Parashewanella spongiae: one gene and its partners. The protein of the gene in region 2 interacts with the protein of the main gene of each other region in a pairwise test. Links are inferred from orthologs where the notes say so. Each region holds a gene or a part of one and is shown on either strand. Other genes may lie near its edges.

Region 1 (5,036 bases), 4.0 Mb from region 2 along the record:
TCTAGGCTGTTAGTCCTTACCGGGCTGCGTCTTGTTGTCCGAAATGTGATCTTGGGTGAGCTGTCTGCCTCGATATTAAAGGTAAATTTAATATTATAGTCAGTTGATTGTCCATTGTTGCTAACCGTAAAGCCCAGTATCAGAGGCTCATTATCCCCTCGGGTGATGGCTGAGCTGGCATTGTCTAAATCATAATTTAAGGTACAAATGTCATTTCTCGTAACAGAGCTTGAGCTGGTATCAACTTTTTCGGTGAAGTCTTGTTTTATATTCGGTGAGTCCCCAATATTATTGATCCCAAGGCACGTTCCGCTAAAGATATTTCTCATTTCGCTAGGTATAGTATCAAATGTATTGGTAAGTTCAGATGCCGAGAGGGTGCTGTAATTGAGATTTCTGAAGATGAAGTGCCCGTGTTTTACTGTCGAACTATCGCTGTTTTCAGGTGTTAGGTTGATCGTTGTTCCCGAAGAGAGAGCACGCCCGGTTTCGTCTTCAATACTGATATGTTGGATGGCGTTTTGACATTGAAATTGTGCATCTCGTGCGTCTATACCTTCACTAGCCTGTCGTTGAGGTAAATAAGTACATTTATTGATCTGGTTGTCATCAGTAAATAAAGCAAACTCTGTGGCACTTAAAGTATTGCCAGTCAAAGAGCTTGGGTGAGCAATTTGCTTCAAGACAGCATTACTGACTTCGGGAGCGATAAAATTGTTGGATGAGAAACCCTCAGTAGGAAATAAATTACCCAAGGTAGAAACTTCTGTTTTTGAAAATTCCTGAACAGTATCGTAACTCACCAAGTATCGTTCACTGTTTTTCAGCAAAGAAAACGCATTATTATTTATGGTAATTGTGTTAGAGCTGGGAGCAGAATTCCTATCTACAAAGCCGCTTAAATCACCTTCCATTCCAACATCTGCACGGATTAATCTTCTAACCGCTGTACTTGAAAGGGTTGATGCAGTTAAGCCTAAACCGTAAATTTCCATCCCATTGTTGTTAAAATGAAATTGCGGTAAGTTGGCAGTATAAGACATGTTGTTTTCAGAAACACTCATAACAGCTGAGCAGTTCGTTACTGAGGCAGATGTAAAACTTAAGGTACAATGAGCGAGCGCACCGTAGCGAGTCGAGTCAGCAATAGAGAAGTGGGTGATCCCATCGTTCGTAAAATTACTTCGCTCCATATGTAATATGTTGCCACTTAAGGAACTAATACTCATTATTTCTCGTGATGTTGCAAAATCAGCAAGTCTGGATTGGTTGGTTATTCTACCGTCATTATTAGTAAGCAACGAGTAAAGCTGATTTGAATTTCTTTTTAAAATATATAAACGTCGCTGATCGGGGTGTGCAACATCGCTAGAAGACGGAGCAATGGCTACAATGTTATAGGGCTCGATTAAATTAGGTACTTGAAAGTTTTGGCAGGCAGAAAGGCCATTATTGGTTATCACGCATTGAAGAATTGCGTTGTGATCGGTATTTGCTATATAAACAATATTGTGTGGCCCTTTTGCTATGTCAGTCGGTAAATCAATGGTTAGAGTAGCGTAGGAGATTGTTGAATAAAGTAATAAAGTTAAGCAGTAGATAGTTTGTATTGTTCTTCTCATAATTAATACTCATTCAAAATGGAATAAATAATGAGTCTATTCTTCTAATGATGAGCTAATAAATAATCAAATCTTATAATCCAAATTCAACAAGAATAAATTTTTAATACAATGTGTTACAGTAAGTCTTGAGGATCTCTATCAATGCTCCAACGGCATTTCTTAGCTTCTGGTAATAACTCGGCTTGTGTTTGCGCATGAGAAAAAGCTTGTTGCAGCATTTTACGATGTTTGCATTGAAACATTAAATGGCGGCGAAACTTTCCTGCTTTTCTATCCATGGGCGCAGGCATTGGGCCAATAATTTCACAGGCTTCATTTTGAGGTAACAATTGGCCAAGTTTATGAAGAAATGCGTCAGCATCTTCAGCATTGTGAGCTTCAGCGCGAATTAACACCATATGCCAAGCTGGTGGCAATAAGGCTTGTTGTCGTTCATTCAGTTGGCTACGCGCAAATTCACCATATCCACGGTTTAGCAAGTCTCGTAATAACGGGTTATCGCTTTGGTGTGTCTGTAACAATACAGTGCCGGGTTTTGTTGCCCGTCCAGCCCGTCCGGCGACTTGTGTGTAAAGTTGACCAAAGCGCTCTGGTGCTCGAAAGTCAGCGCTAAATAGTGCGCCATCCACATCCAATAAACCAACCAAAGTCACGTCAGGAAAGTGGTGACCTTTTGCTAGCATTTGAGTACCAACCAATATCTTGAACTCCCCTTTATGAATAGCATTTAAGTGGCTTTCTAGAGAGCCTTTTCGTCTTGTACTATCGCGATCTATTCGCACTACCGGATAGTTAGGAAATTCATTCTGTAATGCTTGTTCGAGTTGTTCTGTGCCAATACCTTGACCAATCAACATGGTACTGCCACATTGATGACATTGTTTTGGTATTGCATACTGGTTACCGCAATGATGACAGCGGATTTCATTAAGCCCTTGATGTACAGTGAAAAAGGCGTCGCAACGGTCACATTCATGCAAATGTCCACATTCGTGGCACAGTAAGGCCGGAGAAAACCCACGGCGATTAAGAAAGAGCAGAACTTGATTACCTGAATCCAAGTGAATACGGATTTCATTAATCAAAGCCGCTGACATTCCAGCTTTTAAAGGTTGATTTCGAATATCAATAATACCTTGACGAACTTTTTCAGCCACTCCCGCTCGGTGGGTTAACGACAAATGTTGATATCGACCATTTAACGCATTTTGTAAAGTTTCAAGTGAAGGTGTTGCTGAGCCTAAAATAACCGGAATGTTTTCAATATGCCCACGCATAACGGCGAGATCTCTAGCATGATATTTTACGCCTTCTTGTTGTTTAAAGCTGGAATCATGTTCTTCATCCAATATGATGATGCCGGGATATGGCATCGGGCTAAATAGTGCTGAACGTGTACCAATTATGATGACGGCTTCGCCTGAACGAGCCAATTGCCATGCTTCTAGACGTTGTTTGTCGGTGAGAGCTGAATGCATCACAGCGACAGTAACATCAAAGCGACGTTTAAAACGGCTAATGGTTTGCGGTGTTAAGCCAATCTCTGGCACTAAAATCAGTGCTTGTTTGCCTTGCTTTAAGACAGATTCAAGTACCGCAAGGTAAACTTCAGTTTTTCCTGAGCCTGTAACCCCTTCAAGTAAGCTGCAATGATAACCATCTTGATTTGAGAGGGTTGCGACAGCAACGGCTTGCTCTTTGTTAAGACGATGAGGAGCCTCAAGCAGAGTAAGGTGTGAACGCCATGTCAAATCAGTTTGAATTTGGCGCTCAATTTGTTCCACCCAGCCTTTATCTCGGGTCGCTTTTAATGCGGCTTTACTGAGTTCAAGATCATTAAATTCAAGCTGAGTAAGCGGCTGTGTTTTGAGTGTTTCCAATAATCGCTTTTGTGCCGGTGATCTTTTGAGGGTATCAAAATCGAGTGCAAGACCAGTGTGAGTGAGTTGAAGCTCAGATATGGTACCTTGCTGACTGTCTGCACCTTTACGTAATGCCACTGGTAAAGCTTGGCTTAACATTTGCCCGTGGCTGCAAAAGTAATATCCTGCTGCCCAATCACAGAGTTTTGAAAGGCTAGAGGGGAGTAGCGGTTTATCATCTAGTACAGCAGTGATGAACTTAATCTTATTTTCGGGGACATCACATTCATTAGTAAGACTTAGTACCAAACCAATGAGTTGTTGAGGGCCAAAAGGCACTTTAACACGGGCACCAATACACACATCGCCTTGTATATTTTCAGGTAAACGATAACTGAAGTTTCGACGCAATGGAACAGGTAATGCAATTTCCACAAAAGTAGACATAAAATGATGATAAACAGAATGAATACGTTAAGTGTACTTAGGCTGTTTTGTAAGAGCCAGTGATATTATTAGATACTCAAGTTTCGGTGTTCATTTTTAACTAAAATCATAGGTACTTTCCAGTAAAAATAGCCTCTTGGCGTAATGTAAAAGTATCCATTTGCAAGACTTGATTAAAAAACGAGGTCATTTCTTCGTTGATTTTATTCAGTATGATTTCGCTTTCTGTTGTTGATAACGAAGAAATACTAGAAACTGCATCGCTGAACAAAGCCTTAAATAAGCCCCATAATTTACAAGCAAAATCTAATTTTTGTAGACTGTCGCAAAGCAGGTTTCTTGAGTCACAGACTTTGGCTGAGTAGTGACTCTATTAGCAAACATAGATATGGTGTCAACTTTCAACCAAACCCAAAGCATTAGTAAGTAAACGACTTCGGTTGCTTCAATACCCGAACGTTTACTGAAGCCACAAGATGTCAACATTGAAACAAAACCAAGCAGTTTCCATGATGTGCTGAACGAATTATTAATTTGAATGCCTGAACGCTGTAAAAAATTAGAAGTAAGTGATGGAAGCGAAAGTGATTTCATGTCAATATTTGTCTGAGAGTTGGTGTGTTTTAGTTTTTGTCTAAGCAACAAAATTATAACACACTAACTCTCACATTTTTTTATATATCAGTAAAATACGCACACTTTGTTATTGGTTTTGAACTTCGAATGAGAGTATAACCTAAGTTGCAGCTTCTCTAAGGGGAAGTCTAAGGGGGTGTCTAGCAATACAATCATTCCAGACTTGAATTTATCCTCGATAAACTCAAGTCCAAATTCATCTTTGAGAAAACTTATCATTCCATTTTTTAAAGTATTATTGCCATGGCATCCAGTTATGATCGATGTTATGTTGGGTTCATTGTTTTGTTTGTGGTAACAAAATAATAGTTTTGCGAAAGCTAATGAAACACCTTGAATATGTGTATCATTGCCTGAATGTCCTTCGAATATTTTATCCATATGCAAATCTATACAATGATTCATTAAGCCAACATTTTTTTTATATATTCCTTGTGTTATCCCTTTATCAATCATGCTTGCGAAA
Region 2 (4,971 bases):
GCAAGTATCGGGGACAACAGCTTGCCTTCTAAGAGGGCAAGCACCAGCCCCCTTATAGGGGGGCGAAAGGCAAAGCCAACTTCTAAGAAGGTGGATCCTTTAACTTAGGATTAAATTAAAGTTCACTTTTTGGGGAGTGACGAACGGACTCAGCAGGCTTTTGATTCGGAGGAGAGGAGGATTTAAGCTCTTCGATTGAATCTTCTAAATTTGAGCTGCCTATGGTGAACATGGGAGGGGTTGCATTGTGGAATTGTCCTAATTCACTGTTAACCCTTCCTGGTTTCATAAATTTAGTTAATGCTGAAGCATTGGTAAGTGCGATTTGTGACTTGGATGACAAATCAAAATTCATATTAAAAGGTGCATTAGCCCCAATTCCCTGCTCGGATGTTTGTAGTGCACCCATGCTAGTTGTAGAAAGATTTTTTGAAGGTGAGTTTGAAAAAACCTGACTTGAAGCACTTGAACCGAGTCCTGATTCACTTCCTGAGTGAAAACTACCTAGTGCATTATTGTGCTCATTGATACTAGAGCTGCTTTGTGTGTCGACATTTCTAAGGGAGCAAGAAGAATCGCCTTGATGAAAGCTAACTGCTTGAAGGGAGGTAGCAGAGGAAGTATTAGATATTGTCATAATGCCTTCCAAAGTTTGTTTTTAGATAGTTAATTGTAATCTTACCCTAATAAAGAAAAAACAGTAAATAAAACTCTCTATCGGTGAATGAGTTAAAGTTTTTAGGTATCTAGCGATTTAGAAAGTACAATCTTTGTCATACCAGCGAAGGCTTGTATCCAGTGGCTTTATAGAAAAAAGCAAAGGCACTAGGGTCTTTTGATCTATTTTTCTATCACCCTACACCATGAAAATTGTATTCGCTGAGATTTGAAGATTATTTCCAACCTAAAGCTAAAGACGAAGTGATTTTTAGCTTTTATGTTTTCACTAACAGGCTTGGGAATAGGTATTAGCGGTTATTTTCACGATAAAACGTCAGTCGAACGCTGAGTATATGAGTAACTGTTTGAGCAATACGATGATTTTATCATCATGGTTTGCACCCAATGAGTGAAGTGCTCTACGTTCACAAGCTTGCTAAAATGACTGCTATCAGCGTTGTAACTTTTGCAAGTAGAATAACTGCTTGCTGCAAGCTACGCCTTACTATCAGCCATTTTTTCTACGCTTGAGAACGCAGTCAACTAATGTTTCTAGGATTAAGGAAAAGGGCTGAATCGCCCTTTTTTAGTTTTTCTTGCGATAGCTAATTTCGACTTTTGTACCACCCACTTTATTAGCGATTGGACTGTCTCTCATATCTTCAATCATTACATGAGGTGTTGAAGTGTAAACACTAAAATGCCTGAGTAGGTCAAAATTAGGGACTTCTTCTTCCATAAAAATTACGCCATCATTGACGTTATAGCGTGGAAAGCTTGTTAGATGCTTCTGGTAGAAAGTGACGACATCATCAAATGAGTCGTTGCTCGCAATAACCAATACAGGCAAAGACTTTTCATTCGACAAATTCCCCATTCCATCAGGGAAGTGACTGATCACCTTATGATTAGGATATAAAGGAAATGGGATATTTGTTGTATCAGACAACTGAGCGTGTTGAATTAAAGCATCATTTAATTTACCAGTCATTCGTTCTAGATAAGCTTTGGGATCATCATAGTCAGATTCTACGAATTCTGAATCTCTCAATTCGGCAAGATCTACACATTGTTGCACTTGTTCATCCGGTATATCAAAAGCTTGTTGTACACCAGCCGATATACAGTTGGAAAACTGATCAAGCTGTTGTTCAAATTCATGTTGCGGCATTGATTGAGGGATATTGGATTGACAGGTCTGGTTCGCTTGTTCGAAGGTTGAGTCAAGCTGTGACTTGCTGATCCCTAAACACTCTAAAGGTGCTGCATTCAAACTCTGTTTTATAAATGGCAGTGAAGTCTTGATAACATCTGCTTTAGTAATGTTTTTTGAATTAGTGGGTAAAGATAAACATAAAAAAATAGTAAATAAAGCAAAATGCCACGTCCTTGTAAGCATAAAATAATCCTCATTCCTTGAAGTGAAGTGAAATAATAAACTATTAATCCCTTTTTTTACAGAAGAAAAGCCCAGTGAGTGGCTGGGCTTTTTTATACAGAGTGAATGTTTTTCAACATTTAGGAGCTAGCGATTTAGAAAGTACCAATCTTTGTCATGCCAGCGAAGGCTGGTATCCAGCGACTTTTATAGAAAAAAGCAAAGACACTAGACTACCGACATACAAAACTGTCGTTACTTCGCTTCCAGCCTGCACTGGAGTGACAAGAACTCATCGGTATACTTTCTTCCGCAATTTTCCTTAGTCATTTATCTTAAGTTAAAATGGGATGTCGTCATCCCAACCGTCATCTAAATTCGGTGTAAAGTTTTGCTGTGGTTGATCGGCTTGTGCCGGTTTTGGCGCAGCTTGAGCTGGTGTCTGTTGAGGTGCAGGGTTATAAGCAGGTGTAGCTTGTTGTTGTGGTTGATAAGCAGGTGCAGCAGGTGCAGCAGGTGCTTGCTGTTGTGGTTGATAAGCTTGCTTAGGTTGTTGCTGAGCTTGATTACCATAACCACCTTGAGCAGGCGCACCTTGGCCACTTTGACGGCTGTCTAGCATTTGCATTTCATTAACAATGATTTCGGTCGTATATTGATCTTGACCTTGCTGATTTTGCCACTTTCTTGTTTGTAAACGACCTTCAACATAGATTTTTGAGCCTTTACGCAGGTATTCACCGGCAATTTCAGCCAAACGCTGATAGATCACAATACGGTGCCATTCAGTTTTCTCTTTTTGCTCACCACTTTGTTTATCCTTCCAAGTTTCGGAAGTTGCGATAGTGAAGTTAGTGACAGCCCCACCATTTGGCATGTAGCGAACCTCAGGGTCCTGACCTAAATTACCAACTAGAATTACTTTATTAACACCACGACTGGCCATTAATATCTCCTGAGATTATTTTGAATTATTGCTTACTTGCGTTACGGCAAAGGTACGCGGTTCGATTTTTTACAATTCTGTAGAGCCTAACACAGCTCGAGCTTCGGATATATCAAATTGGTCATTAACCTTTAAGTATGCCGCTTGCTCTTCGATGATCAATATTGCTTCAGCAACGCCTTTCATGGCGGATAATTTCTCTGCAATAACACTGGCTTGCTGTTTATCTTTAATGTTAGCCGCTAAGGTATAGCTTTTTAGCAATATCGGATTTTTCATGCCTAAGGTTAATACTAGCCAAAAACATATTAAAGCTAAAGCCAATAAAAATACACCTGTTGCTCCGACAAACTGATAGATGCCTCCGCCAAGCATGCCGCCACAAAATGCACCCAAAAATTGACTGGTTGAATATACGCCCATGGCTGAGCCTTTATCACCAGCTGGGCAAAACTTTGCAATTAAACTGGGCAGTGAGGCTTCGAGGTAATTAAAGGCTGTGAAGAAGAATAAAATCGCCATGATGATAAGCGGTAAATGCCCTGCGGATATGGCTAATATTCCCAATGCAAGTGCCATGATGATAAGCGAAATTTGAAAAGTAACTTTGGTGTTTTTCTTTTTTACGCCAATGATGATCAAGGGCACCATTAAAAAGAAAGCACCGATAAAGGTAGGGAAATAGAGTTTCCAATGTTGTTCTTTCGCAAAACCAGCATCGACCAACACAAATGGTAAAGCCACAAATACAGCCGTTAAAGTTAAATGAAGAATGAATATGCCGAGGTCGAGACGGAGCAATTGCGGATCTTTTAACATGGCTTTTAAGCGTGCCGGAGCCGCGAGTGTATCGCCTTTAGGGGCGTGTGATACTGGAGTCGGAATAAAAACTTGTACGATGATCATGCCAAATACCGCAAATAAAGCGGTCATAAAAAACAGCCCAGAAAGCCCAAGATGCTCGGCAATAATCGGTCCGACTAATAACGCCAGTGCAAATGAAAACCCGATACACATACCAATAATTGCCATGACTTTGGTACGTTGCTCATCGCGGGTTAAGTCAGCGGCAAGCGCTAACACGGCAGCGGCAATTGCTCCCATACCTTGTACCGCGCGGCCGAAAACGACCATGTAAATACTGTCTGAATTGGCGGCAATAATGCTGCCGATGGCAAATAAGAGCAAACCAGACAGTATGACTGGCTTACGGCCAATCTTATCCGATAAAATGCCTAATGGAATTTGCAAAAGAGCTTGGGTTAAACCATAAGCGCCAATGGCAACACCAACCCATAATGGTGAAAATCCTTCAAGATGTTGACCATAAAGTGCGAAGACGGGCATGATCATAAATAATCCCATCATTCTCAAGCCGAACACACTGGCGAGAGAGAAGGCGACTTTTTTTTCTATGTTAGATAAGCCACTATTGGCCATGTTTTTACCTTAAACATCAAAAAACTGCAGAACGATCATATTACCATAGGGAAATTAGGTAACTCAAAAACAAAGTTGGGTAATTCCGTATTAATATTGTTGTAAGTTATTGATATTTAATCTGTTGATGTTGGTATTGTTGTTTTACCTGTATTTATTAATTTTGATTAACCAGAGAAATTTCATATAATACTAAATCCTTAATGCTTAAAATTAGGCAGAAACCAGCTTGAACAAGTCTTGATTCCCGATATTTTAAAATGTTGCTTTAGACCGTGGTTGTTCTTTCAATAACACCATGGATTTGCCTTGCTGGAATGCTATCGACTAATAATTTATGTTCAGCTTCTTCACCGTATTCAGATATGGCTTTCAGTACATCTTTTTTGGTGTAGTTTAAGTTTGCGTCTTGGCATTTTTTTAGTAATAGATTTGCCGCTTTACTCGCATCTTTTGCGCTATGAATAACTAAGCCACATAAGCAGATGCCCAATGTAATGAAAAGAACTCCACCAGGCAAAGCTATCCCGAGAGTGAGAGGTAAGTT
Region 3 (4,964 bases), 3.3 Mb from region 2 along the record:
CGAGATAATAGCCTTGATAGCCGTTTTTGGGGATTTGTTCCTGAAGCTAATTTAGTGGGTAAAGCAGTAGCAATTTGGATAAGTTTTGAATTTGAGCGCACGGAAGCTGATTTATTGCCGACTTGGATACCAACAGGTGTTCGATTTAATCGCGTAGGCGGAATTGTGTAGTATGAAATCGTGGAAAAATAACGATCGTTTGTTACGTACTTTAGGGTACAAATTTAAGAATGATAAACTGTTAACCCAAGCTTTGACTCATAGAAGTGCTAGCCACAAGCATAATGAGCGGCTTGAGTTTTTAGGTGATTCAATTTTATCTATTGTGATTTCTGATGCTTTATATCATCAGTTTCCTAAGGCAACAGAAGGTGACATGAGCCGGATGCGAGCAACGCTTGTTCGTGGCGATACATTGGCTGTGATAGGTCAAGAGTTCGGATTGGGTGAGTATTTGCATTTGGGCCCAGGCGAACTGAAAAGCGGTGGCTTTCGCAGAGAGTCAATTCTAGCGGACGCTGTGGAAGCTATTATAGGTGCCATTTATTTAGACTCAGATCTCGAAACTATCAGGCAACTACTTTTAGACTGGTACGCAGTGCGTTTGAAAGAGATACTGCCAAATGTAAATCAAAAAGATCCTAAAACCTTGCTTCAAGAACATCTTCAAGGGCTTAAAAAGCCACTCCCAGACTATAGGGTCAAGAAAATTAAGGGTGAAGCACACGATCAAACATTCACTGTTGAATGTAAAATAGAAAAAGTCGGTCAACCCGTTATCGGAGTTGGCGGATCTCGCCGTAAAGCAGAACAAAATGCTGCGGCTCAAATGTTGGAGCTGTTAGCTAAATGAGTAGTAACCAAAAATCGTCAGAAACCTCAGCTGTAGAACCTAGCCTCGATGAACTACTAGCCAGTATAAATAAAACCTCTCCACAAGCGGTACAGTATGACGAAACTTTTTGTGGAATGGTCGCCATTGTTGGTCGTCCTAATGTAGGTAAATCAACTTTGTTGAATCGTTTACTGGATCAGAAAATCAGTATTACGTCTAAAAAGCCGCAAACCACACGTCATCGTATTATGGGCATTCATACTGATGGGCCGAGACAAACGGTTTTTGTTGATACTCCGGGGCTACATATTGAAGAACGTCGTGCGATTAATCGATTGATGAACCGAGCCGCATCGAGTTCGTTAGCTGACGTTTGCATGGTAGTGTTTGTGGTTGATGGAATGAACTGGACCGCAGATGATGAAATGGTCTTGCAAAAGCTTACACGTGGTGCAGAAGCGCTCGACCGTAAAATCGTGCTAGCTATTAATAAAGTTGATTATATTACAGATAAAGAAGCTCTGTTTCCGTATCTTGAACAAATCGCAACTAAAGCAAAATTTGATGAAATATTGCCTATTTCAGCTAAAAACGGCACCAATGTTGAACGTATTTTAGAGCTTGCTAATGAAGCACTACCAGCTTGTCCTCACTTCTTTCCTGAAGATTATGTGACCGATCGTTCTCAACGGTTTATGGCTTCAGAGATTGTACGCGAGAAATTGATGCGATTTTTGGGTGACGAGCTGCCGTATGATGCTACCGTTGAAATCGAGCAATTTAAGCTCATGGAAAATGGTGTTTACCACATCAATGCGCTCATTCTTGTGGAGCGAAAAGGCCAGAAGCGTATGGTCATTGGCAATAAAGGCGAACGCATTCGCACGATTGCGACTCAGGCTCGATTGGATATGGAAACTCTATTTGATAATAAAGTATTCCTAGAAGTTTGGGTAAAGGTAAAATCTGGATGGGCTGATGATGAACGCGCTCTCCGTAGCTTAGGTTACGGTGAAGAATAACAAATTCTATCAGCATAGGCTGCAAAACAACTAGGAAATAACGCCAATGGAGCGAGGTTACGTTTTACATCACCGTCCTTTTCAAGAATCGAAAGCTTTAGTTAACTTGCTAGTCGATGGAAAGGGCAGAGTGGATGCCGTAGCTCGCTTAGGTAGTGGCAAACGTTCAATTAAATCTGTACTACAGCCATTTCAACCGCTTATATTTACGCTTTCCGGTCGTTCAGAACTAAAAACATTGGGGCAGATCGAGGCCGCTGCTCCAGCAGTCCCACTATCAGGCCAAGCCTTATATTCAGGCATGTATCTTAATGAGCTGACTGTGCGCGTTTTGTCGATTCATCATGATGCAACAGAGTTATTTCAGATTTATCATCGAACCTTGTTACAAATGGCTTCTGAATTTTGTCAGAGCCAATTGCGTCTTTTTGAATATCATTTATTGCAAGAGTTAGGTGCAATGCCAAGCTTGCAGTTTGATGAAAATAGAGATCCTTTCGAAGAAGATATTTATTATCGGTTTATTTCCGAGCAAGGCTTTAGTCCTTGCTTAAACACTAAAATTGAAAGCAGCTTTTCAGGTCAAAGCTTAATAGCTTTACGAGAAAACAACATCCAACCTGCTCACTTTAAAGAGCTTAAATTTCTAATGAGGGAGATGTTGAAACCTTTACTTGGGCAAAAAACACTATTGAGTCGACAATTGTTTTTAACATCACGCAATAAACCAGCTAGTTAATTCTTTTCATAGCGGCTTCTATCGCTGGAACCATCTTTTTTAATGTCTCGTTTTTACTATTTTTGATATTGGCATACAGCGAAAATAAAAAGCTTTTGGTGTTATGTAATTTTGCTAAACTTTGCTGGCTTTTGAATACATGATTCCAATTTCGATAGGGTTCAGGGTTACTGATTTTAGCAATAAAAAAGTCCCATTCAGCAAGTGTGTGTTGTTGTCTTAAAAAGGTATAAATAATAGGCCGTGCAATTCGTTCAGGCTCACCGTAAATATAGAAGTGCCCATTTTGTGGTGTGATTTGGTTAGCCAACGCAGTGAGCATTTCGTCTAGGCTGTTCTTTTCTACTTGCTGATTCAGCATGAGTTGTAACATCAAGTCAGCGCCGTGTGCGATAGCATGCCGCCAACCTACAGTGTCATCAAAACCTCGATAATCATTGATACTATTTAAATACTGGACGGCTGTTTTAACAGCAAGCAATCTTTGTTCTGCAGTTAGGTAAGGTGACTTACGGTCTACGCGAACAACCTCAGCAAGTACTAATGCAGAAAAAGATTTATAAACACCATGTGAATCATTGACTTCTGAGCTTAACGTATTAATGAGGAAATTAAACATATCCAGTTGAGTTGATTTGTTGATTTCATCGGCTCTTAATCACTGGCTTAGTGCTGAGTAAGCAACCCCATCTCTAATTTGGGGTTTTGGACTGGCTAAGCAATTGAGTAAAAATATAGATAATTTTTGTTTCTTATCATTATTTTTTAATTCGAAGTTTTTCTTTTTAAGCGCTATAAGCTCGTTGACGAAGGCATTGTTATTATCGCATTTTTCACTTGCCGAATTTGCATTAATAACCTCTTTACTTTGTGTTACTGTGCTGAACAATAGGGTTATGAGTAATACCCCAAAAGTTATTTTCATTCGATTGTCCTTATCATTATTGAAAACGTTGTAGTCTTATAAGTCCATTAGTGCCATGGGTTTTTATGTTTAGGATTTTGTATAAAATTTAGGTCAGTGAGTGTATGAAGAAACTCAATAAGTTGTTCTTTTTCTTTCTTAGTTAATTCAAAACCTTTCACAAAAGGACTTTTGAGCGGATGCAGCCTTCCATCACCCGGATATTTTCCGGAAGTAATATTACGTCCACCTGCAGCATATACATCAATGACTTCTTCAAGAGTGGCAATGCTGCCGTCGTGCATGTATGGCGCAGTTAAAGCAATGTTCCTAAGAGTTGGCGCTCTAAACCTCCCATCATCTAAAAAGTTGCCACTTACTTCGGCTAATCCAGTATCTACTTGAGGATAACCTTTACTGACACCTTGTTGATCAAGTTGAGTTAATACAAAATCGGGACGCTCGGTATAATAAAGACCAGTATTATGAAACGGTCGTCTATCTAGAGGTTGTTTTTCATGAGTGGTGGATTGAGTAAAGTTGAACCCACCATGACAATGATGACATTCTAGTCGCTCTGAAAAAAATAAGTTCATCCCTACTAATTCATCCGGCGTTAATGCTTCATCTTGTTGCTGATAGGCGTATTTATCAAACTTTGTGTCTAAAGAAATTAAACTTCGAACAAAGCTTGATAATGCTTGGGTGATATTGGTGAATGTCGGTTTTACATTTTGGCTCGCAAATGCGGCGTCGAAAAGTTTGGGGTATGGGGCTCGTTTAAAACGACTTAATACCATCTGTTCATTTCCACTCACACCAAGCTCTATTGGATTATCACCAAAGATAGGCAGTAAAATTTGTCGTTCGAGTGTTGTAATCCCATCATGTGACCAAGTTAGGGTTTTATTATATGCAATATTCACCAATGCAGGAGAATTACGTCGATGATGTTGGCCAGTACTTCCTGTTGATGTGACTTTAGGTTCAGCAAAAGCTAATGATTGTATATGACAAGTTGCACAGCTTTGTTTTTGATTAGCTGAAAGGGACTTATCATAAAAAAGGAAGCGTCCTAACTCTACCTTTGCATCAGACATGGGGTTTGCTTTCGGTACTGCAGGTTTAGGGAATCCGTCTGGAATTTCCCAAGCATAAGCTTCTTGAGTCGTTTCTTTTGAAGCTTTGTCTGGCTGGCAACCTAGCAATATAAAAAGAAAACTAAGAGAACAGACTAGCTTAAATTTGGAGTTTAAAGAGTTCATTTGAGTTGCCATACCCCTTCATCCAACTGTAGCGAGCTAACTAATTGGCGACAGGTATTTGAGGTCATATTCGACATACAAGAAGTTCTACTCATTTCTGGATTGGTGAGTATTGGCGCTAAAAGTGGTTTGAGGTTAAACACCAGAGAAGATTGATTCTGATAATCAAAACTAAAATGGATTTGGTTAGGGTATCGAC
Region 4 (4,795 bases), 3.9 Mb from region 2 along the record:
AGTATGGTCATTGACTCAAGGTTCGCCAACGTATTGAAAAACGTTTGATTAGCTTCAACACGTGCTTTATCTTGAGCATTCACATTCTTAAGCAACGCTTTAAGTGGTTTAGATGGTGCAATGTTTAATTCAGCACGAATATTTCGTACCGCTACAATCACTTGTTTAATCCACTCTAAATCATCCATGGCTTGTTGGTCGACTTGCTTAGCATCAAACTCAGGGAATGCTGCGAGCATGATGGTTTCACTTTCCACATTCGACTCTGGGTTTAGCATTGGTTTAACACGTTGCCAAATAGTTTCAGTGATGTACGGCATGATTGGGTGCATTAAGCGTTGCATAGCTTCCAATACGGTAATCAAGGTATGACGAGTACCACGCATTTGGGCTTCTGTACCACTTTGTAACACAGGTTTAGTCAACTCTAAGTACCAGTCACAGAACTGATTCCAAGTAAATTCATACAAAGTATTTGCGGCTAAGTCGAAACGATAAGCCGCCATATGATCGTCAAATACTTTTATTGTGTTATTAAATAATCCAGTGATCCAACGGTCGGCTAGAGATAGCTCCATATCTTGATTTGAACCAAAGCCGCAATCTTCGCTTTCTGTGTTCATCAGTACGTAGCGAGACGCATTCCAAAGCTTATTACAAAAGCTGCGATAGCCATCAAGACGTTTCATATCCCAGTTAATATCACGTCCTGTTGAAGCCATTGCTGCTAAGGTAAAGCGAAGCGCGTCTGTGCCGTGAGCTTCGATTCCTTCGGCAAATTCTTTGCGAGTGCTTTTTTCTATTTTCGCAGTCAATTTAGGTTGCATCATGTTGCCAGTACGCTTACTGACTAAGGACTCAAGATCGATACCATCAATCATATCGAGTGGATCAAGTACATTACCTTTTGACTTCGACATTTTGTTGCCCGCTTCGTCGCGGATAAGTCCTGTGACGTATACAGTCTTAAATGGTACTTGTGGTTTGCCGTCTTCATCTTTAATAAAATGCATGGTCATCATGATCATTCTGGCAACCCAGAAAAAAATGATATCAAAACCGGTTACAAGCACATCAGTTGGGTGGAAGGTTTTTAAGTCTTCCAGATTATCTGGCCAACCTAATGTTGAAAAGGTCCATAAAGCCGAGCTAAACCATGTATCAAGTACGTCGTTATCTTGATTTAACACTACTGAATCATCTAGCTTATGTTTGGCGCGGACTTCAGCTTCATCTCGACCAACATAAACTTTACCTGAGTCGTCATACCAAGCAGGAATACGATGTCCCCACCACAACTGACGTGAGATACACCAATCTTGGATATCACGCATCCATGAAAAATACATGTTCTCGTATTGCTGCGGAACAAACTTAATCTCACCGTTTTCAACAGCTTCTATCGCCGTTTTCGCCATTGGCTCAACAGCGACATACCACTGATCGGTTAACAAAGGTTCAATAACTACACCTGAACGATCACCATAAGGGACTTTTAACCCGTGTGGCTCAATTTTTACTAACAGACCTAAAGTTTCAAATTCGGCAACGACAGCTTTACGGGCCGCAAAACGATCTAGACCGGCATAACGTTCAGGTAAAGAACCATCTATCGTACTATTACTCGTGCCATCGGTATTAACCACTTCTGACACGCTACGGATTGCCGCATCAATAGTAAGAATATTAAACATTGGCAGGTTATGACGCTTTCCGACTTCGTAATCGTTAAAGTCGTGTGCTGGCGTAATTTTTACACAGCCAGTGCCAAATTCTTGATCCACATAATCATCGGCAACAATAGGAATGCGGCGATTAACAATTGGTAGGATAATAAACTTACCAATCAAGCTTTGGTAACGTTCATCATCTGGGTGGACAGCAACCGCACTGTCACCGAGCATAGTTTCTGGTCGAGTAGTGGCAATTTCTAGATAATCTTTACCGTTTGCGGTTAATGCGTCATCGGCTAATGGATAACGAAGGTGCCACATTGAGCCTTGTTTTTCTTTGTTTTCAACTTCAAGATCTGAGATCGCGGTGTGCAATTTAGGATCCCAATTCACCAAGCGTTTACCACGGTAAATTAAGTCATCTTCGTACAATTTTACAAAAACTTCTTGCACGGCTTTTGATAAGCCCGCGTCCATAGTAAAACGTTCACGATCCCAATCAACTGAAGCCCCTAAGCGGCGAAGTTGTTTAGTGATAGTGCCGCCTGATTCATTTTTCCAGTCCCAGATCTTGTCGATAAACGCATCACGACCAATATCATGACGCGTTTGGCCTTCTTCAGCATCAAGCTTACGTTCCACCAACATTTGGGTAGCGATACCAGCATGATCGGTACCCACTTGCCATAAGGTATTTTTACCTTTCATGCGTTGGTAACGCGTCAAGGTATCCATAATAGTATCTTGAAACGCGTGCCCCATGTGCAGGCTGCCCGTCACGTTTGGTGGCGGGATCATAATGGAATAGTTGCCCTTGCTAGTATCGCCGTGGGGCTTAAAATAACCTTGTGCTTCCCAATTTTGGTAAAGCGTTTGTTCTATAGACTGAGGATCGTATGTTTTTTCCATGGAAATATTCTTTCTCAAACAAATTTAAATGCATCTTTGGCGAGATCTTGAGTTTGTAACTCAATACTCATTCCGCGATATTGGCGATAACGTTCACGAGCCAGCGTTTTTTTAACGTCATCTGCAGCAACAAAATCGATAATTTGGCTGAAGTTTACCGCAAAAGCAGGGGCTTGGTCTGCAAGATTTATCAATAGGTGTCGAATCTGTTGCGGTCCTTGTGGATCGTAACCAATTTCTACTGGTGATCCTCCTTGAGGACCACTCCCTTTTAAGTTGTGTGGCACAAAAGCACTGGCTTCGAAGCGCCAAAGCAATTCATCAATTTGGTGTGCATCTGTACGATTGCCACAATGCACATAAATCCGTAATTGCTTTTCATAATAAAAATGAGCTAATTGACAAGCGAACCCTTGCAGAGCTTCAATTGCATCTAGATTCTCATCGGGTTCCATTAGATAAAATGTAGCTTGGCTCATCTATTCTTGCTCCTTAAAAATAAAGGCGAAGCTAATGCTTCGCCTCATTTCATTGCTAACCTGCTAGCCTTTACTCTCCGAGCTCAACACCTGAACGGTTAATCAAAAACTGAGTTAAAATCGGTACAGGACGTCCGGTAGATCCTTTATTTTGACCACTATTCCATGCACTACCAGCCACATCTAAATGCGCCCAGTTGTACTTTTTGGTAAAGCGTGACAAGAAACATGCAGCTGTTATTGAACCTGCTGGACGACCACCTAAGTTGGTGAAATCGGCAAACGGGCTATCCAACATATCTTGATATTCATCCCACAACGGCATACGCCACGCTCTATCGCCACTTTGCTCACCAGCATTCAACAATTCATGTGCTAATGGGTTGTGTGATGAAAACAGGCCTGAAGCATGCTTACCCAATGCAATCACACAAGCGCCTGTTAAAGTTGCAGTATCAACAACCAATTCAGGATCGAAACGCTCAACATAGGTTAATACATCACAAAGTACTAAGCGGCCTTCTGCATCTGTATTCAATACTTCAACTGTCTGTCCTGACATTGTTGTTAAAATATCGCCAGGGCGATAAGCATTACCTGATGGCATGTTTTCACAACCAGCTAAAATACCGATTACATTAATTGGAAGGTTCATTTCGCATAGTGATTTCATGGTACCAATAACACCTGCGGCGCCGCCCATGTCATACTTCATTTCGTCCATACCTTCACCAGGTTTCAACGAAATACCACCCGCATCGAAAGTCAGTCCTTTACCCACTAAAACTATCGGCTTTTCGGTGTTATCTGCAGCGCCTTTGTATTCCATTACAGTCATAATAGACTCATTGGCACTACCACGACCAACCGCAAGGTATGAGTGCATACCCAATTCAGCCATTTGCTCTTCGCCAACAGTTGACACCGTTAGGCTATTATAGGTTTCGCCCATTTGACGAGCTTGAGAGGCCAAGTAAGCTGGATTACAAATGTTCGGTGGCATATTAGCCACGTCACGGCAAAGCTTCATGCCTTCTGACACTGAGTTACCATGTTCAATCGCACGCTCACCTGCTGGTAATTCGCGTCGAGTTGGGACATTAAAAACGATTTTCCGCAATGGACGACGTGTTTCATCTTTAACCGATTTTAACGTATCAAAGCAATATAAGCTGTCATTCGTGGTTTCGACCGCTTGACGCACTTTCCAATAAATATCGCGCCCTTTCACGTGCAGTTCTGATAAAAAGCATACGGCTTCCATCGAACCAGTTTCATTTAAGGTATTAATAGTTTTAGCGATGATTTGCTTGTACTGGCGTTCATCTAATTCACGCTCTTTACCACAACCTACTAATAGGACACGTTCACTCAATACATTGGGTACGTGGTGTAATAGCAACATTTGGCCTGACTTACCTTCAAGATCGCCTTTGCGAAGTAAGTTGCTGATGTAGCCATCGCTGATTTGGTCAAGTTGCTCAGCGATTCCAGATAGACGACGAGGTTCATAAACACCGACAACAATACATGCAGAACGTTGTTTTTCTGGGCTACCACTCTTTACGCTAAACTCCATGAGCACTCCTAGATTCTTAAATACAAAAATTATAATTTAATTACACGTGAATCATGAAGATGCTTGGTTTTAGAGAGGTTGCAAAGCATTTTCAACATTCACGGATACATGATAATGACGAACTGCAACTTTAGCGCACTAATATTCCAGTTCTA

What was found.
Region 1: the proteins of ssb (region 2) and priA interact in binary tests that used the Escherichia coli proteins (3 or more experiments, as listed by UniProt). The link is inferred for Parashewanella spongiae from one-to-one orthologs.
Region 3: the proteins of ssb (region 2) and recO interact in binary tests that used the Escherichia coli proteins (3 or more experiments, as listed by UniProt). The link is inferred for Parashewanella spongiae from one-to-one orthologs.
Region 4: the proteins of ssb (region 2) and E2I05_RS03010 interact in binary tests that used the Escherichia coli proteins (3 or more experiments, as listed by UniProt). The link is inferred for Parashewanella spongiae from one-to-one orthologs.

The regions. Positions count from the first base shown.
Region 1 is NZ_CP037952.1:748,857-753,892, forward strand. What follows is about bases 1,337-4,334. They hold priA (primosomal protein N'), read right to left. Parts: upstream 3,935-4,334; coding sequence 1,739-3,934; downstream 1,337-1,738. Other genes in these bases: E2I05_RS02660 (hypothetical protein), read right to left, coding at 1,337-1,622; E2I05_RS02670 (hypothetical protein), read right to left, coding at 4,241-4,334. In the rest of the region: more of E2I05_RS02660, read right to left, coding at 1-1,336; more of E2I05_RS02670, read right to left, coding at 4,335-4,528; E2I05_RS02675 (pentatricopeptide repeat-containing protein), read right to left, coding at 4,616-5,036.
Region 2 is NZ_CP037952.1:4,739,542-4,744,512, reverse strand. Bases 1,182-4,114 are described here. They hold ssb (single-stranded DNA-binding protein), read right to left. Parts: upstream 2,985-4,114; coding sequence 2,379-2,984; downstream 1,182-2,378. Other genes in these bases: E2I05_RS18675 (MFS transporter), read right to left, coding at 3,054-4,114; E2I05_RS18685 (hypothetical protein), read right to left, coding at 1,247-2,059. Also shown: E2I05_RS18690 (hypothetical protein), read right to left, coding at 116-637; more of E2I05_RS18675, read right to left, coding at 4,115-4,424; E2I05_RS18670 (hypothetical protein), read right to left, coding at 4,693-4,971. UniProt on the Escherichia coli protein: Plays an important role in DNA replication, recombination and repair. Binds to ssDNA and to an array of partner proteins to recruit them to their sites of action during DNA metabolism. Acts as a sliding platform that migrates on DNA via reptation.
Region 3 is NZ_CP037952.1:1,400,504-1,405,467, forward strand. The notes cover bases 824-3,749. They hold recO (DNA repair protein RecO), read left to right. Parts: upstream 824-1,903; coding sequence 1,904-2,596; downstream 2,597-3,749. Other genes in these bases: rnc (ribonuclease III), read left to right, coding at 824-853; era (GTPase Era), read left to right, coding at 850-1,857; E2I05_RS05325 (DUF2785 domain-containing protein), read right to left, coding at 2,589-3,215; E2I05_RS05330 (hypothetical protein), read right to left, coding at 3,255-3,521; E2I05_RS05335 (MbnH family di-heme enzyme), read right to left, coding at 3,569-3,749. In the rest of the region: lepB (signal peptidase I), read left to right, coding at 1-171; more of rnc, read left to right, coding at 173-823; more of E2I05_RS05335, read right to left, coding at 3,750-4,765; E2I05_RS05340 (MbnP family copper-binding protein), read right to left, coding at 4,762-4,964. UniProt on the Escherichia coli protein: Involved in DNA repair and RecF pathway recombination.
Region 4 is NZ_CP037952.1:840,597-845,391, reverse strand. Bases 1,330-4,086 are described here. They hold E2I05_RS03010 (DNA polymerase III subunit chi), read right to left. Parts: upstream 3,062-4,086; coding sequence 2,597-3,061; downstream 1,330-2,596. Other genes in these bases: pepA (leucyl aminopeptidase), read right to left, coding at 3,132-4,086; E2I05_RS03015 (valine--tRNA ligase), read right to left, coding at 1,330-2,582. In the rest of the region: more of E2I05_RS03015, read right to left, coding at 1-1,329; more of pepA, read right to left, coding at 4,087-4,640. UniProt on the Escherichia coli protein: Part of the beta sliding clamp loading complex, which hydrolyzes ATP to load the beta clamp onto primed DNA to form the DNA replication pre-initiation complex.